DNA from 3 places in the Ralstonia sp. R-29 genome. Region 1 is predicted to be linked to each of the others. Evidence: predicted binding sites of a transcription regulator. Region 1 holds the regulator's gene; each other region holds the start of a gene.
The links. The regulator FliA, encoded in region 1, starts transcription of late flagellar genes. The targets are predictions, from matches to a motif close to CTAAAGTTTNNNNNNNNNNNGCCGNTA.
Positions count from the first base shown of each region.

Region 2: a site for FliA is predicted at 5,291-5,317, ahead of ACN9M1_RS22575 (flagellin). Genes of this name have one in related genera too.
Region 3: a site for FliA is predicted at 6,739-6,765, ahead of flgM (flagellar biosynthesis anti-sigma factor FlgM). Genes of this name have one in related genera too.

Region 1 is NZ_CP184378.1:43,444-53,496, reverse strand. It holds gene ACN9M1_RS17475 (hypothetical protein) at 1-367, opposite strand, end outside; gene ACN9M1_RS17470 (MBL fold metallo-hydrolase) at 637-1,719, shown strand; gene ACN9M1_RS17465 (RNA polymerase sigma factor FliA) at 1,749-2,510, opposite strand; gene ACN9M1_RS17460 (MinD/ParA family ATP-binding protein) at 2,519-3,295, opposite strand; gene flhF (flagellar biosynthesis protein FlhF) at 3,310-5,214, opposite strand; gene flhA (flagellar biosynthesis protein FlhA) at 5,211-7,301, opposite strand; gene ACN9M1_RS17445 (LysR substrate-binding domain-containing protein) at 8,095-9,021, shown strand; gene ACN9M1_RS17440 (cyanate transporter) at 9,098-10,053, opposite strand, start outside.
Region 2 is NZ_CP184378.1:1,193,730-1,203,782, forward strand. It holds gene ACN9M1_RS22550 (MarR family winged helix-turn-helix transcriptional regulator) at 1-116, shown strand, start outside; gene ACN9M1_RS22555 (glycosyltransferase) at 113-1,195, shown strand; gene ACN9M1_RS22560 (flagellar protein FliT) at 1,189-1,545, opposite strand; gene fliS (flagellar export chaperone FliS) at 1,602-2,048, opposite strand; gene fliD (flagellar filament capping protein FliD) at 2,110-4,158, opposite strand; gene ACN9M1_RS22575 (flagellin) at 4,356-5,177, opposite strand; gene ACN9M1_RS22580 (LuxR C-terminal-related transcriptional regulator) at 5,600-6,235, shown strand; gene ACN9M1_RS22585 (putative bifunctional diguanylate cyclase/phosphodiesterase) at 6,369-8,105, opposite strand; gene fliL (flagellar basal body-associated protein FliL) at 8,598-9,095, shown strand; gene fliM (flagellar motor switch protein FliM) at 9,097-10,053, shown strand, end outside.
Region 3 is NZ_CP184378.1:1,241,272-1,251,324, reverse strand. It holds gene ACN9M1_RS22850 (putative bifunctional diguanylate cyclase/phosphodiesterase) at 1-1,164, opposite strand, end outside; gene ACN9M1_RS22845 (H-NS family nucleoid-associated regulatory protein) at 2,136-2,426, shown strand; gene ACN9M1_RS22840 (GntR family transcriptional regulator) at 2,528-3,256, shown strand; gene ACN9M1_RS22835 (outer envelope protein) at 3,710-4,477, shown strand; gene ACN9M1_RS22830 (LuxR C-terminal-related transcriptional regulator) at 4,616-5,311, opposite strand; gene ACN9M1_RS22825 (flagella synthesis protein FlgN) at 5,788-6,249, opposite strand; gene flgM (flagellar biosynthesis anti-sigma factor FlgM) at 6,382-6,702, opposite strand; gene flgA (flagellar basal body P-ring formation chaperone FlgA) at 6,942-7,826, opposite strand; gene flgB (flagellar basal body rod protein FlgB) at 8,229-8,684, shown strand; gene flgC (flagellar basal body rod protein FlgC) at 9,018-9,431, shown strand; gene ACN9M1_RS22800 (flagellar hook assembly protein FlgD) at 9,472-10,053, shown strand, end outside.

The sequences.
Region 1 (10,053 bases):
GCAGCGCGGTGCTCTGTTCGACCACGGCGTAGTGGCATTCCCCGGCATCGCCGGCGATGTGCCGCACATGTCCGCCCAAGCGCGCCTGGCCATGTGTCCAGCGCCCGTGCATATAACCGCGTAGATGGAGAACGTCAGCCAGTTCGGCGGCGGCGCCAATCAGCTGATAGTCGTTGATGCCGACAATGGCACCCGAGGGAAGTTGCGCCAGCCGCGCGACGCTGCCGCTGGTCTGTCGCGCCGGCCCACCCAGCACAAACCTGGGCGGCGCACTCGGGCGCGATGGCCGGGGAGAAAACGTGGCAGCCCGGGCATCGGCCAAGCGGATGATCTGTCCGCCATGTCCGGGTTCCTGACAACCTGTCAAGCCACAAACGGCCCCCCTTTTTGATGCGCGGCCTGCGCATCCGAAACATCAAGTTGACCGGCCAAGTAAGAATCTGAATGCATGCGGGTTCTATGAGGAAGGGTTGACTGCCGCGCCCCGCTTGAAATGTGCCGCGGAGCGCGCCTCGGCGAGGCCGTTTCAGCCTAGGCAGTGGCGCATCCGAAATTCAGAAACCAACAGAAGTTGATACTTCTTGATATTCGAGCCGCTTCCCTCACCTGGGTGGCTCGTCCACCCCCTGCGACGCCATGGCCAACCCCCACTACGATCCATCCAAACCCCACCACACCCCCGACGGATTCCGCAACCGCTACCCGCACCCCCGCACGAACGGCGATTTCTGGAAATGGCAGCAGGAGCGCCGCCGCCTCAATCTGCCCAAGCCGCCCACGCAGGACCTGTCCTGCGTCGCGCCCAATCTGGCCGCCGTGCACCGGCCGCCCAACGTGCCGCAACTCACCTGGATCGGCCATGAAACGCTGCTGCTGCAGATCGACGGCCTGAACGTGCTGACCGACCCGGTGTTCTCCAAGCGCGCATCGCCCCTGCCCTTTGCCGGGCCACGCCGGCACCAGCCGCCCGGCCTGTCGCTCAAGCAATTGCCGCATATCGACCTGGTGCTGATCTCGCACAACCACTACGACCATCTCGACAAAGCCAGCGTGCGCGCGCTCATGCGCCAGCCCGGTGGCGCACCGATGTTTTTCGTACCGCTGGGGATCGACCACTGGTTTGCGCGCAACGTGCGCGGCACGCGCCTGTCGGGTAGCAACGCCAACGTACGTGCATTCGATTGGGATGACGAGGCGAACTTCGGCCCATTCACCGCGTATTTCTGCGCCGTGCAGCACTGGTCCGCACGCGGCCTGTACGACCGCAACCACACGCTGTGGGGCAGTTGGGCGCTGCTGCATCCGCAGTTGCGCTTCTGGTTCTCGGGGGACTTGGGGTATTCGCAAGACACACGCGACATTGGCGCGCGCTTTGGCCACTTTGATGTGGCGGCAATTGCCGTGGGTGCTTACGAGCCGCGCTGGTTCATGAAGTCCCAGCACATTGATCCGACCGAAGCCGTGCAGGTGATGCGCGACATCGGCGCGCAACAGGCCGTGGGCATCCACTGGGGCACGTTCCCGCTGACGGACGAAGCACTCGACCAGCCCATCACCGATCTGGCGAACGCGTTGAAGGCGGCCAACGTGCCGGCCGAGCGCTTCACCCTCTTCCGCCACGGTGAAACGCGCGTGTGGGATGCCGAGGCAGCGCGCCTTGTCACCGAGTTGCACCAAGAAAAAACGCGGCCGCGAGATGACTCGCTGGCCGCGCAATAGAAAACTGGCAGCGTAGAACTGCGCCGAGATCAGGTCGGCGTCGGCAGCCACGCGCGGTCGCGCAGCTTGGCGCGAATGCGGGCAATGGCCTGGCTGTGGATCTGGCACACGCGCGATTCCGACACGCCCATCACGGCGCCGATTTCGCGCAGGTTCAGATCCTGCTCGTAGTACAGGCTCATCATGAGCTTTTCGCGCTCGGGCAGACCTTCGATGGCGGCCACGACCGATTCGCGCAGGTCGTGGTCCAGCAGTTGGTCCAGCGGCGTGGCGTCGTTCTCGGCGGCGCGGTTTTCGATGAAGGCGTCGGCGTCTTCGCGATCGAAGTCTTCGTAATACAGCAGCTGGCTGCCTTGCAGGTCGACCAGTTGCTTCTGGTATTCGGCCAGCGACATGCCCAGTGCAGCAGCAATCTCGGTTTCCGTAGGTGCACGGCCCTTCTGCTGCTGCAGCTTCTGGATCGCCTGCTCGATCGTGCGGGCATTGCGGCGCAACCCGCGCGGCAGCCAGTCGGAGCCGCGCAGCTCGTCCAGGATCGCGCCGCGAATCCGCTGGGCCGCGTAGAACTCGAACTGCACGCCCTGCGTTTCTTCGTAGCGCGACAGCGCATCGAGCAAGCCCATCATGCCGGCCTGGATGAGGTCATCCAGTTCTACGCTGGCCGGCAGCTTCACCATCATCTGGTTGGCGATGCGGCGCACCAGCGGTGCGTATGCGGCCATTTCGTCGGACTTGGTCTTGCGACCGGTTGCGGTGTACATATCCATGCCTGCCTTTGGCGCTTCGTTCATGCTGCGCCTCAATAAACCATCTCGGCCGCACGCGCAGTGGCGTGGGGCGTCGCTGTCGGTGCCGATATTGACGTTGTTGTCTGTGTCTGCGCCGATGCCTCCACCCGCGACGGCACGGTTTGACCGATGCCCTCCTCAGGCTGGGCCCCGGCGCTATGACTGCTGGCCCAGCTCAGCATCTCTTCGGCAAGCTGGCGGAACGCCATGGCCGAAGGCGATGCGGGAAACGCGCTCGCCACGGGCTTGCCGAGCGAGAGCGCCAGTTCTACATGCCGGTCCTCCGGGAGGTAACCAGCGAAATCGATTCGGGTGTTCAGGTACTGGCCCACGGTGTTGGCCAGGTTGCTGAACACGCGCAGGGCGGAATCCACCGAATGCGCGCCGCAAACCACGGTGCGGATGCCGGCGCCGCTACCTTGCAGCACGGCGGTTTTCTTGAGCAGCGTGTACGCGCTCTTGATGCCTTCCGGGCCATCAGTGAAGGTCAGCAGCACGTCGTCGCAAGCCTCGGCCACGGTGGCGAGCGCGCGCGTACCGAAATGCGCGGCCACCAGCGTCACGTCCGCAGTGTCGTCGTACTGTTCGAGCATGCCCGTCACCGCCAGCATGGTCTGCGCGCTCACCACGGCGGCGTCGCGGCCCATGGCAGACAGCGCAATGCGCAGGTTGTCGACAAAGTCATCCACCTGCTCTTGCTCGCCGATCACCAGCACGCGGCGGCTGGCTGCCTGACCGAGCATGCGGCGCAGCCCGGCGGCTTGATCCTTGGCGAAAGGTGTGGTCATGCTCGCCCCCTTGTTCAGGCGAAATCGAAAGCGGCCAGGCCGGGTTCGCGGCTACGTGTGGCGCCTTGCGCCACCAGCAGCGACTCGTCCGAATCCAGCGCGAACGACGATTGCTCGGCGCCCGCGCGGAACGTGCGATGCACCAGCAGCTTCTTGTTGGGCACCGCAATGTCTTCCGGCACGCGCTGGCCGTACGACACGTAGTGCAGCGGCAGGCGGCGGCGGATCATCACGTCCATCGCGTGGCCCACCGAGGTGGCCTCGTCGATCTTGGTGAGGATGCAGCCCGCGAGGTTGGCGTCACGGTAGGCGCTCACCACCTCGTCGAGCGTCTTGCCGTTGCTGGCTGCGTTCAGCAGCAGCAGGCGCTTGATCGACGGGCCCACGGCGTGCAGCATCGCCATCTGTTCGGACACGGCGCGATCGCGCTGGCTCATGCCGATGGTGTCGATCAGCACGACGTGCTTCTCGCGCAGATCGTTCAGCGCCAGGCTCAGGTCTTGCGCGTCTTTCACGGCATGCACCGAGACGCCCAGGATCTTGCCGTAGATGCGCAGTTGTTCGTGGCCGCCGATCCGGTAGCTGTCGGTCGAGAGCAGCGCCACGCGCGATGCACCATGGCGCAGCACGAAGCGCGCAGCCAGCTTGGCGGTGGTGGTGGTCTTGCCCACACCCGTCGGGCCCATCAGGGCAAACACGCCGCCCTGGTCGAGCAGGCTGTTTTCGTCCGACACGGTGGCCAGGTTCTTTTCAATCGCGCGCTGCACGAAATCCAGCGCGCCTTCATACGTATCGTGCTGCGGCATGTTCTCCAGCACGTAGCGCGTGAGCTGCGCCGAGAAACCTGCATTCAGCATGGTCTGGAACAGGCGCGTACGCACCGGGTCGCCCAGCTTCACACCCAGCGAGGCGAGGCTCGACATGGCATCGGTCAGCGTGCTCTTGAGCACGTCGATCTCGCTGACCATGCGGCGCGTCATGGCATCGCTTTCGGCTTTCAGATCGGCCTTCAGGTCCGCACGCAGATCGGCCTTCAGGTCGATGGGTGCGCGCTGCAGGCTGACGTCTTCGCGCGGGGCTTCAGGCTGCTTGGCCATCGTGTCCTCCATGCGGACAAAGACGTTGGAGGGGTTGAAGGCGTCGGCCGACTTGCGCGACTGCGCTTCCACGCGTTCGGCAAAGTCGCGCAGCGTGGTCGGTTGCGGGTCTTGCTCGCGCGCAAACTGGCGCGACGGTTCACGCGGGAGTTCACGGCGCGCGGCCGGACGCTTGACCGGCTCGGCAGCTTCGTCTTCCTGCACCACGGTGCGGCGGGCGATGAACTGGGCGGTGCTGGCCAGCGTGTCGGCGGCGTCCTTGTTGGCACGGTCCAGCGACAGGCTCGCCAGCATGCGGGTGGATGCCGTCAGCGGATCGTTGGCCGGCGTATCTGCCGACGCATTGAGTGCGACATCGTCATCCACGCGTGTTTGCAGCGTGCGGCCGGCCGGCTTGGCTTGGGCAGCAGCGGCGGCCTCGGCGGCGGGCGCCTCTTCCTGCGCGGCGGTGCGGCGCGAGGCAATGAAGCGATTACGCAGGCGGGCCAGCGCGTTGGGTGCAGCACCTTGCGCGGCGCTGTGGTCTGCGGCGGCCTGGGCCGGCGTTTCGGCAGATGCCTGGGCGACAGCCTCTGCGGCAGGTGCCGGCTCGGGAATCGGCTCGGGAATCGGCGCGGGTGCCATCGGGCGGCGCTGGGCGCCCTTGGGTGCCGTCGAATGGGTATCGACCAGGGCATCCACATGCGTGTCGGAAGCGGCGATGACTTCAATGCCGCCCGGCACGGCGCGATTCGAGAGAATCAGCGCGTCGTCGCCCAACTGGTCGCGGACTTTGCGCAAGACGTCACGCGACGTCAGTCCGGTAAATCGATGCATTTTCATGCGCGGCCTCCAAGCATGGCGACAACCTTAATCGTTCGGTGATCTGGAATTTCTGCGTGCGACAGCACGCGCAGGCTCGGTGCAGCACGCTTGAACAAGCGGGCAAGCATCGGGCGCAGTGCGGGCGGTACAAGCAGGACGCCCGTCTGACCCATCTGTTCGTGCTGGCGGGACGAGTCCGCTGCCGCTTGCATGAGCGAGTCCGCGAGTTGCGGTTCAATCGGGCCGGCATTCGAGCCAACGACGCTTTGCAGCAAGATGTTCTCCAGATTCGGGTCAAGCGTGACGACCTGCATTTCGGTCTTGTTCGGAAAGAGCTGCTGGGCAATCGCCCGGCCCAGCGCCACACGCACGGCGGCGGTGAGTTCGGCGGGGTCTTGCGTCCTGCCTCCGTGTTCCGCCAGCGTCTCGACGATGGTGCGGATGTCACGGATGTGCAGGCCTTCGTCCAACAGGTTCTGCAACACCTTCTGCACGGTCGCGACGGGCAACAGCTTGGGCACAACGTCTTCGACCAGCTTCGGTGCTTCCTTGCCCAAATGATCGAGCAACTGTTGCACTTCCAAACGGCCGAGAAGCTCGGTGCTATGGGTGTAAATCAACTGATTGACGTGGGTGGCGATGACAGTGCTGCAATCGACCACGGTGTAGCCCTCGGCCTGCGCGCGGTCGCGCACATCGGCGGTGATCCACATGGCCGGCAAGCCGAAGGTCGGGTCCACCGTGGGCGTGCCCGGCAGTTGTGTGCCCATGTGGCCATGCTGTCCGCCCGGATTGATGGCGAGGAACTTGCCCTGCTGCACCTCGCCCTGGCCGATCTCCACGCCCTTGAGCGTGATGCGGTACGACGACGGGCCCAGTTCCAGGTTGTCGCGGATGTGCACCACCGGCGCCAGGAAACCCATGTCCTGCGTGAACTTCTTGCGGATGCCCTTGATGCGGCGCAGCAGCTCGCCGTCCTGGCTCTTGTCGACCAGCGGGATCAGGCGGTAGCCGATCTCCAGGCCCAGCACGTCGACCCACGACACGTCGTCCCAGCTCGCTTCCGGCGTATCCACCGGGGCAATGGCCTGCAGCACCGGTTCCACCTCGGGAATCTCGCGCTTCTTCTTGAGGTACCAGCCCAGATAGCCCAGACCGCCGCCAAACAGGATGAACGGGATGTGCGGCATGCCCGGCACGAGGCCCAGCAGACCGATCACGCCGGCGGTGGTCATCAGCACCATCGGCATGGCAAACAGCTCGCTCGACAGTTGCTGGCCGACGTCCTTGTCGGTGGAAACGCGGCTGACCATGATGCCCGCCGCGGTGGAGATCACCAGCGCCGGAATCTGCGCGACCAGGCCGTCACCGATGGTGAGCAGCGTGTAGTTGGTGGCCGCGTGGCCCACGTCCATGCCGTGCTGGATCACACCCACGGCCAAGCCGCCGATGATGTTGATGAGCAGAATGGCGATACCCGCCACCGAATCCCCGCGCACAAACTTGCTGGCACCGTCCATGGAACCGAAGAACTCGGCTTCCTGGGCGATCTCCGTGCGGCGCCTGCGGGCTTCGTCTTCGCGGATCAGGCCGGCGTTCAGGTCGGCATCAATCGCCATCTGCTTGCCGGGCATGGCATCCAACGTGAAGCGGGCGCTGACCTCGGCAATTCGGCCCGCACCCTTGCTGATCACCATGAAGTTGATGATCACCAGGATGACGAACAGCACGATGCCGACCGTGTAGTTGCCGCCCACCAGGAAGTGGCCAAACGCCTCGATCACTTTGCCGGCCGCATCGGGGCCGGTGTGGCCTTCCATCAACACCACGCGGGTGGAAGCCACATTCAGCGACAGCCGCATCAGCGTCGTGATCAGCAGGATGCTCGGAAATGACGAGAAATCCAGCGGCTTGAGCGTGTGCATGCTGATCAGCAGCACGATGATCGACAGCGCGATGTTGAAGGTGAACAGCAGATCCAGGATGAACGGCGGCAGCGGCAACACCATCATCGCCAGGATCAGGATGATGAGTACCGGGCCGGCGGCAGAGCGGTAGTCGCCCTTGCGCAGGATGTCGGTGACTCGGAGCAGTGCGGCGTTCATCGTTGGGGGTGTGCAGCGGGGGGCATTTCGATGGATGCCATCTTGCCGCCCGGGCCCTCAAATCGAAGACGGGAGAAAGCTGCCCAAAAGGCGGCTTTTCTTTGAAATACCCTCCCGCTGGGGGGTGTGGAAGCGGCGAACGGTGCCGCCTGCCGGCCATTGCGCACCGCCAAGCCCCATCCATGAGGCTCAAACAGCCAAACGCGGGGTTAAAAGTGCTGAGGGCGAGGCTTTTTTCTCGACGATCCGAGTCCTGAACTCGGCGCGCGGAGCTTTTTTCTCGGCCGCCCGAGCTCAGAACTCGGCGCGTGGAGCCTTTTTCTCGGCCGCCCGAGCTCAGAACTCGGCGCGTGGAGCTTTTTTCTCGGCAGCCCGAGCTCAGAACCTGGCGTGTGGGGCCTTTTTCTCGGCGGCCCGAGTTCAGAACTCGGCGCGCCTCGCCGGGACCACTTCGCTGGGTTTTGTTAAGAGCACGTGTCAGCCACGGCGCTGCCCCGCCAAGAGCGGTTGCGCCAAATGGGCGCTTTTATATTTCTCATTGGCAACAAATCGCATTTGTCGCAGGTCCAATATTAAGCACCCGGCTTAACCGCGATGCGACAGCCCTCCACATAACCGAATGCCTACCATTTTCCGCGCGCTTCCGCATTGATCAATTTGGCTGTCATCTAAATGGGCGCCAGTAATGCCACAATTGCGCCCCCGCGCAGAAGGCCGCAACCTTCTGCCGAATGAGAAATCGAATCTCGCGCATGCTGTCAGCACGCGGGCATCGATCTAGGACAAAACAACCATGCTGTTACTGAATAATCGCGTCCGCAAGCTGGACTTTCAGGATCTGGTGATTTTTCACCTGATATATGAGCTGAGGAGCGTCACCGAGGTGGCGGAACTGCTCAGCGTCAGCCAATCGACCGTGAGCTACTGCCTGAAACGCCTGCGCGACTGCTTTGATGATGAGCTGTTCACCAACTCGCGCTTTGGCATGAGCCCAACCCCGCGGGCGACGGCGCTCACGCCACGCGTGCAGGGCATCCTCACCCAGATGGCCGAGTGCGTGCAGGACGATGCCAGCTTCAATCCCGCCATCAAATCCACTTCATTTACGATCTACGCGCCGGAATATTTCGAAATCATCATCATGCCGGTGCTGATGAAGAACATTCTGGAGGCCGGCCATAAGGTTTCGATCAACATTACCAAACCCGAAAAGGATTTGCCCTACGCCGATATCGTCGCAGGGCAAATCGATCTGGGCGTTTTCTTTGGCCCGGGCTTCTATCGCAACTACCCGGGTCTTTCCACCCAGACGCTGTTCCGCGACCAGCTGCTTGCCGTGCAAGACGGCCCCGACAATACAGACCCCCTGCCATTGGATGCGCTGCTGGAACGCCGTCACGTCTTTCCAACGCCCTGGGTTTCCGACAGCAATATGGTCGACAGTTGGCTGCAGTCACAGGGCCACCGCCGCACGATCGCGGCGCGGGCGAACAGCTACTTTTCGGCCATCGAGCTCCTGTTCGGCACCGATCTCCTGCTGATGCTTCCCCGCCGGATCCACGACAAAGTCAGACGCAAGCTGCCCAATGTCGGCGCACGCCCCATGCCCGACGGGATGCCGGACTTCACGCTCGACATGGTGTGGAGCGCCGCGCTGACGAACAACCAGGCCAATACCTGGCTGCGTCAGCAATTGATCCGCGCTTGCGTGAACATCTGACCGGAAGGGCTCCGCGCTTGGCGCCGCGAAGCAAACCCAGCAGCGGTCGACGCCAGGCGGGTTGCGTGAGTGGCGCTCAGCCGCGGCTCGGCTGGATGGCGAAATGCTTCGGATAGTCGGCCGGGCGGAATCGCCCCACCATGAAGATCATGCCGGTGGACACCAGCGCCAGCAGCAGCCAAGCCTGCGTAAAGCTGGAGGACACATCCTTGATGAACCCGGCAATCAGCGGCGACAGCGCGGCAATGAGGTAACCCACGCCCTGCACAAACGCCGTCAGTTCGCCGGCGCGACGCGGGGCGTCCATGTGGTCCATGGCCACAATCAGGCTCATCGGGAACAGGCCGCCGATGCCAAAACCCAGCAGACCGGCCCAGACGATGGGATAAGCCGTGGGCGCCAGGATCAGGCCGGCAAACCCGGCAATCACGGAAACCAACACCAGCAGCAACACCGGGCGGCGGTCCAGGCTGCGGCTGGCCAGCGCCGGCACCACCAGACCAGACAGCACCTCCATGCTGGTCAGGTAGGCCAGCAACAGGCCGGCATTCGTATCCGCCCACCCCTGCTCGACATAGAACGGCGGCAACCAGGCCAGTACGCAGGTGTAGGAGGCCGTGCCCAGACCAAAGAAGATGCCCAGCAGCCAGGCACGCGGGCGGGTCGCAAACGGCTTGTCGCTGCCGCCCGCGCTTTGTTGAGGCGCGACGAACGACACGATGTCACCGCGGATGGCATACCACGCCGCCAGCGCCACCGCGGCCAGCGCTGACCATGCCGCCAGCGCCGGCTGCCAGCCGCCGAACCAACCACTGATGAATGGCGAAACCGAGGCGGACAAGGCTGCCCCGCCCATGATGGCGGTCACGTACACCCCCATCAGCAACGCAATGGCGTTCGGAAAGCGGCTCTTGATGATGCCCGGCATGACCGACTGGATGACAGCGATGCCGGCACCGGCCACCACAGCCGTCAGGATCAGATCCAAAGCGGAGGAAGCGTACAGCCGCGCCAGGCTGGCCAGCCCGATCA
Region 2 (10,053 bases), 890 kb from region 1:
AGGTGCCGGAAGCGCTGGCCTGCAAGATTCCACTGGAATTGGATGAAATTGGCGCCACGCGCAACACCCTGCGCAAGCTGCTCGACGCCCTCGCCGCGGCGGACGACCGCCAATGAGCGCGTCCTCCACTTCCGCCAATCTGGCCCTGGTTGTCATCGCCCGCAACGAAGCCGCCTGCATCGCGCGCTGCCTGCTCAGTGCCAAGCCCTTTGTTGATCGCATGGTGGTGCTTGATACGGGTTCCACCGACGACACCGCTGCCATTGCCGAGTCATGCGGTGCAGTCGTGCGCCACATGACCTGGGCGAACGATTTCTCCGCCGCACGCAACGCTGCGCTGCAAGCCGCCGATGCCGGCTGGAACCTCATCCTCGACGCGGACGAATGGCTCGAAAGCGGCGGCGAATATCTGCGCACGCTGGCGGGTGCAAATCCCTCGCTAGGCGTGGTGTGCGTCAAGAACGATACCGATGCACCGGAATCCGCCAGCCAACTCATTGCGTGGATCCCCCGGGTGCTGCCGCGCGGCGTGCACTACACGGGGCGCATTCACGAGCAGCCGGTGTCGTCATTGCCGGCGGCACGCGTACCGATCGTGATCCGTCACGACGGTTACACCGCGGCCCAGATGCAAAAGAAAGGCGAGCGCAATACGCAACTACTGCTCGATGAACTGGCGCATCGGCCAGATGATCCGTATGTGCTGTATCAGCTCGGGAAAGAAACCGAGCTGCATCATGAGGACTACGCAAAGGCAGCGGACTACTACACTCGTGCGGCCAACTTGGCGCCGCAGGACGCCCCGTACCGCCGCAACCTGACGCTGCGCTATGTGTACAGTCTGGGCAAGGCAGGCCGAATGGAAGAGGCCCTCGCCCAGGCGGATGCCGGCATCCAAACGTGGCCGGACTTTCCAGATCTGTGCTTTGCGTTGGGATTGATCTTGCTGGATGCGGCGGCCAAGCACCCCGACGAAGCAGCCACCCAGTGGCTACCGCTGGCGGAGCAGATCTTCACCCGGTGCCTGGAGATCGGCGATCAGCCGGAGATGGACGGTAGCGTCATCGGCCGGGGCAGCTTCCTCGCCGCCCAGCAACTGGCGATCGTGTATCAGATGCAGAGCCAGGCGCTCGCACGCAAATCCGAGCACTACCTGACGCTGTCAAAACAACTGCAGAACAACCCGTCTCAATAACGCGCCATGCTGCCATAAGCGTTGCTGGCGGTGGTGGCACGTCGTGCCGTGTCGATGCGCTTTTGCAGGCGCTCCAGACGCGGATACACCATCGCACGAACGCGAGCATCGTCTTCCAGAATGCGTACGAGCAGCGTGCGCTTGCGCTCGATGTCGGCATGCGACAGCGTGGGATGCGGCTCGGAACGGCGCAGCGCATCCACATAGGCGGCGCTTTCGCGTTCGAGTGTGCTGACGACTTCCCAGTTACCCACTTCCGCCGCGCCGACCATTTCAGCGGTCAGGCGAGCGATGGCTTCGTAGCAGATGAACAGACTTTCGCTGTCCTTGATCGGGATGTTCCGGTGCATATTGGCTCCAGTTGGGCCGAATTCAGTCAAAGGTCGCTTCACTCAACGCCACGCTATCAGCTCACCACGCTCAGGTGGCTGTTTGCCACGGCGGCGCCGGGTTGACCAGCCGGGCCCTTCTGGCCGATGGCCAGCCATGCGTCCTGCAGCGGTACCAGCAGGCCGTCTACCTCGGCGAGGATGGCGGGATCGTTGTTGGCGTTGGCCACCAGCAGGCGGCGAAGCATGTAGTCATACAGCGTGTTCAGTTGCACGGCGATGTCGCCGCCGCGCTGGTGATCGAGGCTCGCCTGCAGGCCCTGCCCGATGATCGAAATGGCCTTATCGATCGCGCGCACCTTGGCCAGCACGTCGCCGCGCTCCATGGCGATACCAGCCACGTTGAGGGCAGCGCGCGCGCCTTCAAACAGCATGGCAATCAGACGATGGGGGTTGGCATCGACCACGGATGTCTCGATACCGACTTGCGCATAGGCACCGATGGCACGGCGTGCAGCGTACATGGAAAAGGTCCTCGCTGTAGTCTGTCTTATTTTGGGTTGTTGCTCTAAAACGCAGCCTGACTTAGTTGCTGCTCGAAGTCTGCTTGGCGATGGCCGCGAGCTGCGTCGTCAGGTAACTGCTGGTATTCGTCATGCTCGCCACCGCTGAAGACAACGCGTTGAATTGCGTGTAATACAGCGCCTGCTTGTTGCTCAACTTCAATTGCATGTTGGTGATCTGGCTGGCAAGCGAGGTGAGCGAGTTGTTGATCGAATCGGTCTCGTTCTGCACCATGCCGGTGGATGAGAGCAGGCCGCTCATCACCGTGTTGAGCTGTGCGGCATACCCGCGCTGCACCGTGACGGTACCGCGGCTGCCCAGCACGCCGCCGGTCACGCTCACCGTCAGGCCGTCGACAGCGGTGCCGGTGGCGCCATACAGGTTCTGGCCCGAGCCGGTTGCGGCCACGCCATTGATCGTGCCTTGTACATCCACGCCAGCGGTGGCCGTGGGGCTCGCCCCAAAAAGCGACGAAGCGCCATTGCCCGACACCGACACCGACGACACCGAACCAAACTGGCTGTCGGCAATACTCAGCACACCGCTGGCATTGGCCGACACCGATGCGGTGACCTTGGCGTTCTGCAGCGTGGTCGACGCGTTGATCTGGCTCTGGATCTGCGCGGCCAAGCTGGTTGCGCTGTAGCTGCCCGCCGGCACCGTCACGTTGACGGCCATGCCGCTGATGGTGAACGCCAGCGTGTCGTTCACACCGGCCGTGATCGTCGTATTGGCCGCAGCCGAACCCGTCAGTGAGCCCTGCGTGGCCAGCTGCGTCACGTTGACGGCGTAGCTGCCCGACTGCGTGGTGTCCGAGAACGTCGGCACGCTCACCAGCGAATCGGTGGCCGAGCCCGTGCCGGCAAACAGCCCGGCGACCTGGCTAGGCGACGCGGCAATAGCGGCCGACAGCTTGGAGCTGTCGACCGACAGCGTGCCGTCAGATTTCATCGTCACGCCCACGCTGCCCAGCGACTGGTAGTTGCCTGTGCCGACCGCCTGGCCCAGCACGTCGGTGATCTGGTTGATGAGCGTCTTGGTGCTGACATCGCCCGCCAACGGGCCGTTGTTGGCCTTGTTGGCGGTGTCGATGTTGGTCAGCGTATTCAGTTGCGTGCGCAGCGCGTTATAGCCGTTCACGAAGTTGTTGACGGCTGTGGTGGTGGCAGTCGGGTCGTTGGCCACCGTCACAGTGGTGCTGCCCGTCTTGGCCAGCGTGAACGACGTGCCGTCCACCACGTTGGACAACGTGTTGGTCGGGCTCTGCACCGCGATGCCGTTGATGGTGGCCTGGGCGTTCTGGCCCGTGGTCACCTCGGTCATGTTCTGCGTGCCGGCCGGGTCCTGCGAGAGCAGCGACTGCAGCGTGGCATCGCCCGACACGGAGATTTTCATCTCCGAATTGGACCCGCCGGCCGCGGAAGTCAGCACCAGGCGGTACGGTGAGCCGCTGCCATCGTTGACGATGCTGGCCGACACACCCAGGTTGGCCGAGTTGATGGCATCGCGGATGCCCGCCAGCGTGTTGTTGGACGAGTCGATCGTGATGGAGCCGCCCGCCAGGTTGCCGTTCTGCGTGAACGTGGAACCCGTGTATTTGCCACCAGAAAAGCTGCCGCCAGACACCGAGCCGAACGAAAACGAGATCGTCGTGGACGACCCGCCGCCAATGGCCGCCGTGGTGGAGGTCTGGCCTTGCGCGGCCAGCACTTGCGACTGAGCGAGCTGCGTCACATTGACGGCGTATGACCCAGCCCTGGCTGAGCCGCCGACCGATGCATTGAGCACCGAAGTGTCGTAGCCGCTCGCCTTCATGCCGCTGTAGTTCGACGCACTGGTCAGGCTCGACAGCGCAGTCTGGAAGGTCGATAGCGCGCTTTTGAGCGTGCCCACGGCCGAGAGCTGCGTCTGGTACGAGGTTTGCTGCGTCTGCAGCTGCGTCAGCGGCTGGCTTTCCACGCTCATCAAGCTGGAGACCAGCGAGTTGACGTCGATGCTCGTCCCGATGCCAGGAATTGAAATCGGTGGAACGTAGCTGCCGTTCGTGGAAGAGGTGGTGGTGGTCGCCATGATCAGGTCGAGTAAGCGTCTGCGCCAGCGGAAGTCTCTCTACACAACGGCACTGGCTGCCGCTTCTTTAGGGCACGTTATGCGAACGCCACCCACGAAGAAGAGGGGGTATCCGACAAAAGAAAAAGGCCGGCGCCCCGAAGAGCGCCGGCCTATGGCCCAACCGCCAGGCGGCCAGGCTGCATCCAGCTTACCGATTAGCCCTTCAGCAGGCTCAGGATGCTGTTCGGTGCCGAGTTGGCTTGCGCCAGCATGGCCGTACCCGCTTGCTGCAGGATGTTCTGACGCGTCATGTTCGACGTTTCCGACGCGTAGTCCGTATCGATCATGACCGACTTGGCGGCCGACAGCGCCGTGTTCGACGAGGTCAGCGTGTTGATGGTCGAGGTCAGACCGCTTTGCTGCGCGCCCAGGTCAGCACGTGCTGCCTTCAGGCTGGCCAGGTCGGCGTCGATCTTGGCCTGCGCTGCGGTGGCGTTGGAAGTCGACGTCACGCTCGTGCCCGACAGCGTACCGAAGCTGGCCAGGTTGGCGTTGGTGACGGTTGCTGCGTCGGTCGCTGCGTTTTGGCCGTACTGGAACGTCGTGGACGTCACCGAACCGTCGAACAGCTTAGCGCCGTTGTAGTTGGCGTTGGTCTCGATGTTCTTGTTGGCGGTAGCCAGCTGTTGGTATTCCTTGTCCAGGTTGGCCTGGTCGGTGGTCGACAGACCGCCGTTGTTGGCTTCCACAGCCAGTTGGCGCATACGTTGCAGGTTGTTTTCAACCTGGCCCAGGTACGAGTCGGCCGTTTGCAGATACGACTGTGCGTTGTTGGCGTTCTGGATACCCTGGGTTTGCGAGTTCAGCGTGGTCGTCAGGCTGGAGGCCACAGCGTAAGCAGCGGCGTCATCCTTTGCGCTGTTCACGCGCAGGCCGGTCGACAAACGTTGCAGCGAGGTCTGCAGTGCATCTTTCGATGCCCCCAGTGCTTGTTGCGTTTGCAGGGACGAGATGTTGGTATTAAGGCTGAGGGACATGACGGCTCCTAAGATTCCCGATGGCGTTGTTGCCCGATTGGTTGCTCGTTCCGGCTAGGCCGGGCAACGTGACCTGTAACTTGAAGGGGATCAGGTCTGCGTTGTACTCAGGTTATCGGTGGCCTCCAGAGAAAGTTTAGGGTCGCCTTGACAAATTTGTGCGCGAGCGGCGGTTTGGGCTGGCGGGCACCCCGGGTTGCTCCCCACCGGCGCCCCCTCCAAAAGAGGCACCGGGCCGGCTTCTTGGGCGGCAGCCCCTCGGCTATACTCGACCGACCAGACCCAAAGCGCCCCGTGCCTATCTATAGAGAGCGCTATCGCACAGATGGGGAGTTGCAAGCCCCTCCGGCAAGGCACAGCAGCGCGTAGCCCTCCGGCGGGTAGAAGAGCTCAACGCGAGCCGTTTGACCGCAACGCCCATCATGCTCAATGTCCTGATCGTCGAACCGCACGATATTGCCCGTGTCGGCCTGCGCCAGATCCTCAAGGATTCGCGCCTGGCCCGGCAGATCGAGGCCGTGCCGGACCTGCGCAACGCCAACAACGACCTGCTCGCCGAGCGCGAGTGGGACGTGATGCTGTTTTCAGTGGAATCGGCCTCTGGCGACGAATTCCAGACCATCAAGGCCGTGCGCCAGCAACATGCGCGCCTGGCCGTGCTGGCGCTCGGGCGCCATCCTGAAGCGTTGCTGGCCGTGCGCGCACTCAAGGCCGGCGCCTCCGGCTACCTGCCGATGGACGCCAGCCAGCCGCAGTTGCTCGCGGCCGTCAACGCCATCTCCAAGGGGAAGAAGTACCTGCCGTCCGACCTGGTGGAGGTGCTGGCCGATAACCTGAATGTCGACTGGGACAAGCCCCGTCACGACATCCTCTCCGACCGCGAATTCCAGACGCTGCGCATGCTGGGCTCCGGCCGCACGCTGGGTGAAATTGCGGAGGCACTGCAGATCAGCGCCAAGACCGTCAGCGTGTACCGTGGCCGCGTGCTGTCCAAAATGAAGCTGCGCAACAACGCCGAGCTGACGGTGTACGTGGTCAGCAACGGCCTGCAACTATAGGGCGCCCCGTAAAGCTACTGCGCGGCCCGATCTTGGCGGTGCGATGCTCGCCGTACCCATGACGGCTGCGCTTCTCCCACCAAGCTAGGGCCGCTCGCTACGCTTTCCAGGACACCCTAAATTGACTCAAGACTTATAGAAACCGTGGGACGCGCTCTCCATAGCGGCGGGCGTTTTCTCGCACGAGGTCTTGCACTGCGGTCGGTTCCAGCGGGCGCGCGAGCAGGTAGCCCTGAAACTCATCGCACCCCACTTCGCGCAGGAACTCGAGCTGCCCGGTGGTCTCCACCCCTTCGGCCACGGTCTTCATGCCCATGGCCTGCGCCATCATGATGATGGCCCGCGTGATGGCTGCGCGCTCCGCCACGTGCGGCAGATCCTGCACGAACGAGCGATCGATCTTCAGCGTATCGATCGGGAAGCGATGCAGATACGACAGCGATGAATACCCCGTGCCGAAGTCATCCAGCGCCAGCGACACGCCCATCGCCCGCAGCTCGGTAAGCAGCGCATGCAATGACGGATCGTCGCGAATCAGAATGCCTTCGGTCATCTCCAGCTCAACCGCATTGCCGGGCAAACCGCTGGTGGACAGCGCCCGGCGCACCATGGTGCTCAGTTGCCCCGAGCTGAACGCCTGCCCGGACAGGTTGATCGACATGCGTAAGTGCGGCAGCCCGATGCGGCGCCAGCGCGCGAGTTGGTCGCAGGCGGCGCGCAGGATCCAGCGGTCGATCTCGACAATCAACCCGGTCTCTTCGGCATCGTGGATGAACTGGCCGGGCATCATCTGGCCGAAGTCGGCCGAGTTCCAGCGGATCAGCGCTTCCACGCCGACAATGCGGCCGCTGCGCACGTCCACACGCGGTTGGTAATCCGCGTAGAACTCGTTGCGGTCGCTGGCGCGGCGCAGGCCCGATTCAATGCGGAAACGGCGCGAGACACGGTCGTCCAGATCGCTCGTAAAGGTCTGGAAGTTGTTGCGCCCGCGTTCCTTGGCCAGGTACATGGCGGCGTCGGCCTTGCGCAGCAGCGTGTTGGGGTCGTCGCCGTCGTGCGGTGCCACGGCAATGCCGATCGACACCCCCAGATACAGCTCCTGCCCCTCTATATAGAACGGCGCGCTGAGAGCCGACAGGATGCGCTCGGCCACACGGCGCGTGCCGATGCTGTCGAGCGCCTCAAGCATGACGACAAATTCATCACCGCCCAGCCGGGCGACGGTATCGGCTTCGCGCGCGCAGGCCTGCAGGCGCGCGGCCACTTCCCGCAGCAGCATGTCGCCAAACTGATGGCCCAGCGTGTCGTTGACGTTCTTGAAACGATCCAGGTCCAGGAACATGACCGAGACCCGCGAATGATTGCGGCGCGCAATCGCCAGCGCGTGCTCCAGCCGGTCTTCGAGCGCAGAGCGGTTCAGCAGCCCGGTGAGCGTGTCGTGCGTGGCCAGATGCCGGATGCGCTGCTGCGCCTCGCGGATCTGCGTAATGTCCACCAGTGACACCAGCACCGAATACGGCGGCGCGCCTTCCACAGCGTCCGTCGGCGAGGCGGTCATCGACTGGCCACCTTGGGTATACAGCGGCGTCCAGTTGCTCGACACCCACACGGTGCGACCGTCCTGGCAATGCAGCCCGAAGATCTGGTTCAACTGCGGCTGGCCTTCGGCCAGTACGTCGCGATCGGGCCAGTCGGCTTCGTGGATGGAAGTTTCGAACTCGTCAACGGCCGAATTGACCACCGTGGGCAACAACCGCCCGACCAGTGCGTCCATCGGCATGCCCAGCAGCCGGGCCGCACTCGGGTTGGCGTAGGTGACGCGCCGGTCGGCGCCGCAGACCAGGATGCCCTCGGTCAGCGCGTTGACCATCGACAGCAGATCCAGCTTGGGGCAGAAGCCCGGCAGTTCGCCGCGCGCCGGACAATCGGCGGGCAGGCCGTCGGCATCAACCGTTGCCAGGGCAACACGCGTGGGAAAAGGTAGAGGGTTCAAGACGGCTTCCGGCAAGGCAAGTGTGCGGGCCGGACCACGCCGGCGCGTTCTGTCCACTTACAACGGCAGGCGCCCGTAAATCTTTCGGAACGGCATCACATTTGCGTCAAAAGACGGGCCCGCGCGCTTGACAAGACACATTTGTATTTGCCCAGGCATCATCAATATGCTCCAAACGTCACTTATTGAGGCCGCTTCAACACGTCGGCGGCATCGCAAACCCCCGAGATAGGCCGGATTGACCGCGTTTCTTGTCGGAATGAGGTGGACACAGCTGGGGAAGAATGCCATCCGAGAACCCGACTCTATGGCTTGCAACGTGCGCCAGAGCCGGGAAGCCAATCCCCCCTTTGTTCCCGAGTGATCCCCATGGCCGAAGCTGCTGCCGCTACCACTGCCCCCGCCCCAGCAAAGGGCGGCTCCACCAAGCTGCTGCTGATCATCCTGATCGTGCTCGTGCTCGTCGGCATGGGCGGCGCCGCTGCTTGGTTCTTCCTCGGCGGCGGCAATCACGCCGCAGCCGGCCCCGCCGCTCCGCCCAAGCCGAAACAGCCGGTGTTCGTGGCCATGGAAACCCTCACCGTCAATCTGCAACCCGAAGAAGGCAACGATCGCTATCTGCAGATCGGCATCACATTCAAGAGCTTCGACAAGCACGCCGAAGAAGAGATCAAGACCTATACGCCAGAACTGCGCAGCCGGGTCCTGACGTTGCTAGCCAGCAAGGCACCCACCGAGCTGTACTCGGCCGAGGGCAAGGGCAAGCTGTCCAAGGAAATCGTCGAACAGTGTGAGGAGGTGTTCAAGGCCGTCGGCAAGGAATCGCCGGTGGCGGACGTCCTGTTCACCAACTTTGTGATCCAGTGACATGCTCAAGGAAGAGTTTCTTTCCCAGGAGGAGATCGATGCGCTCCTCAAGGGCGTCTCCGACGACACAGACGATGAACCTGTCGAGGACGCCCCCGCTGGCATACGCTCGTACAACCTGGGCTCGCAGGAGCGCATCGTCCGTGGGCGCATGCCCACGCTGGAAATCATCAACGAGCGTTTTGCGCGCAACTGGCGTATCGGGCTGTTCAACTTCATGCGGCGCAACGCGGAGATCTCCGTCGGGCCTGTGAAGGTGCAGAAGTACAGCGAGTTCATCCGCAACCTGGTGGTGCCGACCTCGCTGAACCTGGTGCACGTCAAGCCGCTGCGCGGCACGGCGCTGTTCGTGTTCGACCCCAACCTGATCTTCCTGGTGGTCGACAACCTGTTCGGCGGCGACGGGCGCTTTCACATGCGCGTGGAAGGCCGCGACTTTACCGATGTGGAGCAGCGGATCATCCAGCGCATGCTGCAGCTCGTGTTCGAGCACTACGCCAAGGCGTGGCAGCCGGTGTACCCGATCGATTTCGAATTCCTGCGCATGGAAATGCACACCGAATTCGCCAACGTGGCCACGCCCAATGAAGTGGTGGTCACCACCAGCTTCAGCATTGAGTTGGGCAGCAACGGCGGCGACGTGCACATCTGCATGCCGTACACCATGATCGAGCCGATCCGCGACCGGCTCACCTCGGCCATCCAGGGCGAGGCGCTGGAAGTGGACAAGCGCTGGCTGCGCCTGCTCTCACAGCAGGTGCAGACCGCCGAGGTGGAGCTGATCGCCGACCTGGCCACGGCCAAGGTGCGGTTCTCCGACATCGTCAACATGAAGGCCGGCGACGTGATCCCGGTGGAGCTGGACGATTGCGTGACCGCCAAGGTGGACGGCGTGCCCGTCATGGAATGCAGCTACGGCACGTTCAACGGCCAATACGCGCTGCGGGTCAACCGCATG
Region 3 (10,053 bases), 840 kb from region 1:
CGGCAGGATCGCGCCATCTTCGCCGAGCACCATGTCGCTTAGCGCCATGCGCGGCCGGCCTTTCCACGACGTGCCGGATAGCCGCAGGATTTCTGCCGCGCTGCGGTTGTACGACAGCACGCGACCGTCGGTGGACAGCGTCAGCACACCCTCGCTCAGATGATTGACGACCAGCCGGTATTGATCGCGCAATTCACGCGCCTGACGGTATTCGGTCTCCAGGCGCAGCAGCTTTGCCAGCGCGCCGACGATGCTGCCGCACGCGTGACGCAAGGGAGCATCGTCAACAGTGCTGACATTGGGCGCGGCATAGAACAAGCACAGCAGATCGTCACCGAGCGCCGCGCCGCCTTGCTGAGCGGGGAGGCGGCACAGCCATGCTGGCAGCGCCGTGCCGAGCGCGCGACCGAGCGTTTCGCGCAAGGCTGGGGACGCGTTCGGCAGACGGATCAGTTCAATCGGCGCCAGATCGTTCAGCAACGGCGCGATGTGGGATAGTTCGACATCCGGGTCGTTCTGCCCAAGGGCTGGCTCACGGTGGGTCAACTGCGCGCGCGCGGCTTGCGTGCCATAGATCCGCGCCCGTCCGGACACCACGCGCACCACCACGCATAGCGAGCTGGGTAGCGCCGCTTCAAGCGCGCGCAGCGCGGCATGCAGCCGTTCCCCCAGCGATGCGGCCGACGGCAGTGTGGACAGCAGATGGTCGAGATGTTCGTGCGGTAGCGCTGCGCCAATCGCCTCCGCGCTCAGCAGGCGCTCGCCCGCCTTGCCGGGCAGTTGCGCATCGAGTGGCAGCGGCAACCCGTGCACGACGACCTGCTGCGCGGGCAGGCCATCAAAGCGCGTGGGCGTGACGGTCAGCCGCACCCCCACCGGTTTGCTGGCGGCATCCAGAGAAATGAGTGAGGTGAGTTGCGCTGCTGACATGCCGGTCGAGGCGGGCATATCGATGTCGGCTTCGACGTGGTCGGTTGCGCTGAGCCAGGCCGGCACATCCAGGAAGAAGCGCGAGAAGGGCTCGCCCAGCAACTGATCAGCCGACAGCGCACGCACCATGCAAACGCCCGCCGCATTGGCATACACAATGCGGCCCTCCAGGACGACATAGAGCGGAACGGGCAGGCTTTGCGCCGACAGCGGGTAGGAAAGTTCGTCTTGCATCCCACGCTCCAACCAAGAGGTTGCCCAGGATACTGCCCCACGCAAGCCGCGCGCCGCGAGACGGGGGCTAGCCGGCAGAGGGCGGGGCAATGCCATTCATGATGCGCAAAAGTTGTGAGTCGCGCAAATTGTTAGTTTGTGGTCGATACAACACATTGGGGCGATTTTAGTGACGGTCCAGCGCCCGGCTGGCAACGCGCCCGTTAAAGCGGTTGGCATTGAATCGTTTGCCGTAGGCGCAGATTCAGTTCTATCTGAGGGTTTTTGGCGCAGAGAAACACCGCTCGATCCGGCGCGGTGTGCATTCCCGTCCAATGGCACACATCAATACATACGTGCCCATTGTCACGACGAAATCGACGCTGATGCATTCGATTGAACGTTCTGGAAAGAAACGGGTCGTGGTCCCAAACAAGACGCGTCCCCGCAGGGCAAAAACTAAAAGCAGAGCGTCAAAGCGGCGTGGCAAGCGCGGGTTCATCGGTGTCTCATCCAACGGTCAGCCAAGGCGTGCACTGCGTTGAACTGCCTTTTCTGCCGGTCGCAAATCGACATGCGGTGTCTACGAAAAAGGGCTTTTGATGTCGCGCTCCGGGTTGGATGCATTCGGTATAGCGTGCACGCGTGACTGCGTGTGTGGTACGTCGGCGATGCCGAGCAATGGCGCTGATGATGCGGGTCGCGTTGCCGGAATTGCGGGACCCGGTTGCCCTTGCTATGGTGATTGCACTGATGAAATGCAGTGCGACATCGGTTTGAGGCCATCGCGTGACGGCGTACGTTAATCCGATGCATCAATCGGACTTTTCGGGTGCAATGCTTAGCAGTCGATGTACCTGAATTGGTTTGACACGGAGTTGAACGCTTGATGGCCCCTCAGGTTGTAAGCTCAAGAATGTTGAAATTTCATTTCAGTTATGAATACAATTGATCTAATATCTGATCCACACCAGACTTTATCGGGAGCGCATATGGCGACATACAAGGAATTGATTGCACAAAAGGCTAAGTTGGAAGAGCAGATTGAAAACGCTCGCGCCAAGGAACTGGAAACCGTGATCCAGCAAGTGCGCCAGACGGTTGCCGAATACGGCCTGTCGGCTGAGGATCTGGGCCTGGCACCGCGCCGTGGCCGCCGTGCCGGTTCCAAGGCTCCGGTACCGGCCAAGTACCGTGATCCGAAGACGGGTGCAACGTGGTCGGGCCGCGGCCGTGCGCCGGCCTGGATCGGCAAGAACCGCGACAAGTTCCTGATCGCCTGATCTGACTGACCGCGCCCAGTGCGCGTCAAGCTCGGATGGCCCACCCTACGGTGGGCCGTTTTCATTGGCGCGCGCGATCCACGTTCCTGTATAACAACGGCATGACGCCTCGCCTGCCCAAATACCTTGAACTGGCCGACCGCATCCGGCTCGACATCCTGCACGGCGCATTGCCCGCCGGCAGCGTTGCGCCCAGCGAGAACGAAGTCGCCCAGCGCTACGGCGTCTCGCGGCTGACTGCGCGCCGCACGCTCAATGAACTGGCGGCACGTGGGCTGCTCAAGCGCTCGCGCGGGCAACGCAGTGTGGTGCTCGATCGCGTGGGGCCGCATCGGCCGGTGCTGTATGCGCCGGGCCAGTCCGACGCGGCGCTCGAGTATGTGCCCGGCGCCGTCTATACGGTGAGCGTGTTCCGTGTGGAGCAGGCTGATGAAACCGTCGCCACCGCGCTGGGTTTGGAGGTGGGTGCGCAAGTGGCCTTCGTGGAGCGCCGCGCGCAGGTGGGCGGCCAACCGATCATGCTGCTGCGCACGTGGCTGACCTCCCGGCTGGCCGCCATGCTGGAGGCGCGCGATTTTGAGGACCGCCTGTTCGTGCAGGTGTTCCAGCGCGCCAATCTGACCATCGCGCGTTCGCGCGAGGCGCCCCTGGCCTGCGTGGCCGATGCCCACCAGGCTGCCCAACTCGACGTAGCGATGGGCGTACCGCTGGTCCGCGTGCGCCGCATCGGCTATAGCGGCGCCGACGTGCCGATCTCCCTCACGTATTGCGATTTCTCGCCCGAGCGCTACACCCGCGAAGTCGACATCCGCGTGCTGCAGAACGACTGAACCGGCACTGCGCCAGCACGGTGCAGAAACCGCGTCGCATACCCCTGTGAGGGGACTTGTCTGCCCGGGGTAGCCAAGCTGGACAGCGCCCCTTTTTCATCCAAGCGCCCATTTGCTGTGTTGTGACGCCGTCGTGCTGCACTGGCACGGCTGTTGCATTGACTCGCCCCGATTGTGCGGGGCGGGTTGAGCCGCCTTCCCTGCGAAGCAATCCACTCAGCCGCGAATGATGGCCTTGGCCGGAGAACGCGGATTGAGGAAATCGATGCCTGCCAAGGCGCGATCTGGTCGGACATTCGCCCAAAACCTATCTGACGCAGAAGTGCGGGACGAATGCAGATGGATTCTTTTTTGCGATTCACTACTCGGGGGAAATCAAACACTATGACAACACATCAGAAGACGGCGGCGGGCAAACTCACTGCCTGCGCCTTGACGGCAGTTGCGCTGTTGATGGGGGCAGCAGATGCGGGGGCAGTCGAATGGAGCGATACCTCAATCGGCTATCGCTATGGCACCCAATTCGCAGAGCCGTTTGTGGGTGACGGCATTCACAAGAACATCTTCAACTTCACGCACGCCAGCGGATACAAGTACGGCACGAACTACCTGAACGTCGATTTCCTGCAGTCAGACAGCAAGGACGCCAACGCGCAGGAAGCCTATGTCGTGTATCGCCACACGCTCGATATCGGCAAGGTGCTCGACAAAAACCTCAGCGCCGGGCCGATTCGCGGCTATGGCCTGACCGCCGGCTTTGACTGGAACACCAAGAACGACCCCGGCTACGCATCGAAAAAGCGCATGCTGGTGGTCGGGCCGACGGTCATGATGGACGTGCCGGGTTTCCTGAACATCAGCCTGCTGATGCTGTGGGAGAGCAACGAGCCGGTCGGCGTCACGAGCCGCTACCACTACAAGGCCCACCCGATGCTCAACGCGGCATGGGGTATCCCCATCGGCTCGACGGGGCTGTCGTTTGAGGGGTATGCCAACTACATCGCAGCCAAGGGCAACAACGAATTCGGCGGCGGCACCGCGCCGGAGCTGAACATCGACGCCATGTTGATGTACGACCTGGGCACGCCTTTACATCTGGGTAAGAACACGCTGCGCGTGGGCATTGAATATCAATACTGGCGCAACAAGTTCGGCAACCCGGCATCGGTACCCGGTTCGCTGGCAAAAACGCCGATGGTGCGCGCGGAATACCACTTCTGATGGGCTGCCGCCGGTACCGTTGGTATTGGCGGGCTGTTTCCTTGTCACCGCCCGCGTGTCGACAGCGTGGGCGTGGGTTGCCAGCGGCGTCCGAAGATTCGGGCGCCGTTTTTTATGGTGGAAGCTAACCGAGAGCGGTTAACCGGTGCGCGCCAACCGTATCGGCGGCTCGGCCGGTTGTGGCGAGTTCAACAGCATGGCGCCGCGCTGGGTGGCCACGAACACCGCCTCCGTCCGGCTGCGCACCTCCAGCCGGCGATATAGCGCATTGATATGCGCCTTGGCTGTCGCCTCTGAAATGCTCAGCATGCGGCTGATGGTTTTGACCGGGTGCCCGCGCGCGAGCAGCACGAGAATCTCATATTGCCGCTGGGTGAGCCCCAGTAATGCGGAATCGTCATGGCCATTGGATGCGCCCGCCGCCGAGGATGCGGCGCGGGCCAACACAACGGAGGCGGGTACATAACGGCCGCCGGCCAATACCAATTCCAATGCTGCGGCAATCAATTTGCCGGAATAGCTTTTCAGCAGATAGGCAGAAATATTCAATTGCATAAGCGCACGTACGTGCGCCGCTGAGTCGGTTTCACCCAGCACGGCAATATGTCTCGGATGCGGCTGTTGCAGCAACCGGGAGAGGGCTGGCAGATCGTCGATGCCCGGAATGGGCAGGCCGATCAGGGCCAGTTCGGCGTCCGCATGCGCCGCAAGGTTTTCAAAAAGTGCCTCGTCCGGCTCGACGCTGACGACCTCGGAAATGGCCGGCAAGGACTGCAAAACGTGGGTGGCACCGGCGCGCACCAATGGGTGCGCCTCGACTACGATTGATTTCACTGCGCCGCCTGTCTGGTTATGGTTGTTTGCCCATGACCGGAATCAGCCGTGGCCTCGTCCATTTGGACCGGCGCGATCCAAATACATACAGACGTGGCTGGTGGAAATGCAATGGCGCGCGGTTTCGGTATGTTTCCCCGTTCAACCGGTGGTCACCGCAGTACGGTGCCGCCGGGCCAAAACCTTGCTACGCCATTCAGGCGCAATTCCCTTCCGGTTTTCTTATTTATGTCGCCAGGCGCGGGGGATATACCCCGCCAAAATCCGCAGAATAAATCCCCAGCATGCTTGTTGCACCCATCAATGGGATGTAAACCTTTTTGTTTACCCCGATTGGATGTGTGCAAGACCGGTATAGATATCAGGATCAGGCGGCAGCAGCTAGCCCCACTTCACGCCCATTGACTCGGGGCGAAATTGGGGTCTGCGGTGGCGTAGGACAGGCGGGGAGCGTGGCGGCGGTGTGCCGCCGGGGCTTATTGCGCGACGACCGAGAAGCGCGGCATCGACAGCGGCTGTTTGCCGTCGCGGCCGTAGGGGGTTCCGCCGCCATTATTGGCTGCGTGCAGCACGGACAGTGCATTCTGCGTGGCACGCAGGCGCAGGTCGATCAGGGCGCCGTTGTCGATATTGCGCTGGCGCAGGGCGCGGGCCAGGGCGAGGTTCTCGTCGAACAGGCGGCTGGCGGTTTCGTCCGAGCGCAGGTATTTCACCAGCCCGTATGGATCTGCGCCGCCGTGCTGCGCCCACCACAGGCGGCGCTCACGGTCGGCTTCGCCCAGGGCGGTGAGCTGGTTCTGCTTGGTTTGGGTAATGCGCTCGAGCTCGGCCATGTCGCCATCGCGCAACGCCTGGCTTTCGGCTTCCAGGGTTTGGGTGGCGGCGCGCAGCAGTGCCTGCTCGTCGGCAAGGGTGCGGATCAGCAGCGTGTTATCCATGGTGGCGACCTATCAGCGTGGGGAGCTTGGGCAGCCGCCGGCCCGCATGGGCTGAGCGCCACCCCGCCGCGATCAGCCCATGCGGGCCGGCGGCGTCATCAAAAACGAGAGACAGGCGCGGGAAGTGCCCCGTCAGGCCTTTTTGCTTCGCGTCGAGAGCAGCGACTGGGCGTCGGACAGTGCCGCATCGGCGATCTTGCCGGCGTCCATCTTCAGCGTGCCATTCTTGATGGCGGCGCGAATCTGCTCGACGCGTGCTGCGTCGAAGTCGCCACTGCCCACTTGGCGCGAGACTTGTTGAACGGAGAGCGACGGGGTGTCGCCACTGTGGCGCGTCGAGCCCGCAGCCGTGCCGCTGGCCGACGGTGTGCTCGTGGCGCGGCTCGACCCGGACGTGGCGTCCTTGGCCGGCACCACGGCGGGCGCGTTGTTGACGATATGGTTGATTTTCACAGGTGTCTCCGAAGAGCGCGTTCATCCTAACACCCATATCGGCCAACCCCGGCTCAAACTTTAGAGCCGCTAACAAAGCCGCCCTGGCGTCGTTGCGCCTCCCGCAGTGACCAACACTCGGTACGCTTGTACTGTCTGCGTCGGCACGCCTAGCCAGGACAGCTTTGTTAGCGGCTCTTAGCGGCGGAATGCGATTGCACATCACACTGTGAAAGTGATCGGTTCGCATCAAACCAAGCTCAAAACTGGACGGCGACCACGCCAACCGACTGCGCAATCCCCGAGATGACGTTGCCGTTGGCGGTGCGCACCTGCGCAACTTGGCCAATGGCCGCCTGATTCAGCGCCCGTCCGTCACTTGTGACTTGGAAGCCACCTCCGTCGGCGACGAGTTTGACGGTCTGGCCCGCTTGCACGGCGATGGGCAAGCGCAGGCTCTCGGCGCGCAACGGCTGGTTGGGCGCCACGCTGGTGACGAGTACGCGGCCCACCACGTCCGCGGGCTGCTGCACCACGGAGGGCGGCAGCGCAGACAGATCGCCCGTGCGGGCTTCCAGGTCGCCCATGTCGAGCGTCTTGCCTGGCGACAACTGATGTACGGCCACGTAATACGTTCCGCTGATCTGAATCGTGGCCGGCACCCATGCCGCCCAGGCGTGCGGCGAACGGCAGCGCACGCCCACTTGTATACGGCCGCGCAGGCGGTTGGCGGCGGGCAACATCAGGTCGATCTGATCACACGGCTGGTTGGCGATGCGCGGGTCGACGGGGCCGACTTCTACCGAGGCGCGCGGGGCGCCGGCGTCGTTGGTGCCGCCCAGGATGTCCAGTTGCGATTGCAACTGCTGCTGAATCTGCATCTGGATGGCGGTCGGGCCCTGGATGGTCGTCGCCGGCTGGGCGGGCATAGGCTGGTTGGCGGCGGCTGGCGCATAGCCCACGCGCATCATGCCCTGCGCGTGCGCCAGGATCGGGTGCGCCAGGCTGGCGAGCACGCCAAGCGCCAGCATCACCATCAGCAGCAGCTTGCGCTGGCGGGCCGCCAATGGCATGGCCACGGCACGCGTGCGCCGGACAACGGCGAGTGTCGGGTGGTGCGCGCTGCGTGCAAACCGCTGTGGCATGGCAAGCCTCCATCAAAAGTCCGGTGAAGTGTAGCCACGCGCTCGGGAGAGCCAAATGCGGAAATGTCGGCCAATCCCCCCCTTATTCGGACGAATGCACTTGCGCACCGGCCCCTAGACTTTGCAACGTGGTGAAGTCCCTGGCGTTGCGCGGTGTCTGGTTGTGCCTCGCGTGACCTGTCCTGGTGGTCGTGTTCGTGGCGGCTGCTGGATCGCAGACAGTCCTTTTCCACTGAGGTGCATGACGGCAACTCAGCAGCACGCGGTAACAAGCGGTTTTTGGAGACGGCATCGGTGGTTTTGAAGGGGCCGCCGGTGCCGCAGTCTCCACCCCCAACGGAATTTGGAACACAAACCCGGCGGGCGCGCCACAACAGGGCGCCGCGCGCAAGGAATACAGACATGGTCGACAAGCTGGATCAGTTGTTCGGTTTTCAGGAGCAGGCGCTGCACTTGCGTTCGCAGCGGCACCAGATCCTGGCCTCGAACATCGCCAACGCCGATACGCCGAACTACAAGGCGCGCGACTTTGATTTTCAGTCTGCGCTGCAGAACGCGGTCGGCCAGCAAAGCGGTAACAGCCTCCCGATGATGGCAACGGCGGCCGGTCACTTGACCACCACCGGCGCCCCGGCAGGCGATGTGACGCCGATGCAGGCGTCGCTATCTCAGCAGACCAAGGCGCTGCAAGGTGAGGTGCAGTACCGCACCTCGCAGCAACCGTCGATTGACGGCAACACGGTGGACATGGACGGCGAGCGCATGCGCTTTGCCGACAACACGGTGCGTTACGAGGCCGACTTGAACATCGTGACGCAGAAGATCAAGTCGATGCTGGCGGCCATCCAGAACAGCTAGTCCGCTGAATCATTGAAATGGGAGGTGAAGGACATGCCATGGGGGATGCAGCGCTAGGCGCAAAGCGCAGCAATAGCTGGCTATTGCGAGCATTTGCAACGACGCGATGCGCCCCGATGGCATGGCAAGCACCGACCAATTTCAGTGATTCAGTGGACTAACACGACGTATAGGGCAAGACGACCGCGCAGCAGTCAGGCGCGGCGAGAAAGAGGGGCGGGAGTGATGTGGCGCCCCGGGCCAGGCAGATCTGGCTCGGAGCGCGCCCTCACAACGGCAAGTTAGACCCGGCAATCGCGCCGGGCACAGTATTCAGAAGACAGCGGAACCAACATGTCGCTATTCAAGGTGATGGATGTGGCTGGCAGCGCGCTCACCGCGCAGTCCAAGCGCATGAACGTAGTGGCCTCCAACCTGGCCAACGCCGAGAGCGTGACCGGCCCGGACGGCACGGCCTACCGCGCCAAGCAGGTGGTATTCACCCCCGCGCAGCAGACCGACGGCGATGCCTATGCCACCGGCGTGTCGGTCGACCGTGTGGTGGAAGACACCGTCACGCCCATGAAGCGCATGCACCAGCCGGGCAACCCGCTGGCCGATGCCGATGGCTACGTGACCATGCCCAACGTGGATCCGGTCGAAGAAATGGTCAACATGATTTCCGCCTCGCGCTCGTACCAGGCCAACGTGGAAGTCGCCAACACCACCAAGACGATGGCCTCCAAGGCCCTGACCCTGGGCCAGTGATTAGGCCAATGAAGGGCCCCCATCCTAGCGAGATACGAACATGACCGTCAGCGCAACCAGCAGCACCGGCAGTACCACGAACACCGGCAACCAGCTTGCCGTCACCAGCGGCACCGATCTGCAGAACACGTTCATGCAGCTGCTGGTCGCGCAGCTGAAGAACCAGGATCCGCTCAACCCGATGGACAACTCGCAGATGACCTCGCAGTTGGCGCAGATCAACACCGTCAACGGCATCCAACAGTTGAACACCACGATGACCAACATGGCCACGCAGAACGCCGCCACGCAGGCGTCGTCGCTGATCGGGCGCAGCGTGCAGGTGCCGTCGTCGTCGCTCACGCTGGCATCGGGCACGGCCAACTTCGGGATTTCGGTGCCCAACGGCGCCGACGATGTGGTGGTCACCATCAAGGATGCGCGCGGCAACACCGTGCGTTCCGTCGATCTGGGCCAGATGGCGCCCGGTAGCGGCAGCTACGCCTGGAACGGCAAGAACGACAGCGGCACTACGGTGGCCGACGGTACGTATTCGATTTCGGTCTCCGCCATGCTGGGCGGCAAGACCACCACGGCCAACGCCACGGGCGCCGACAAGGTGACGGGCGTGACCATTACCAAC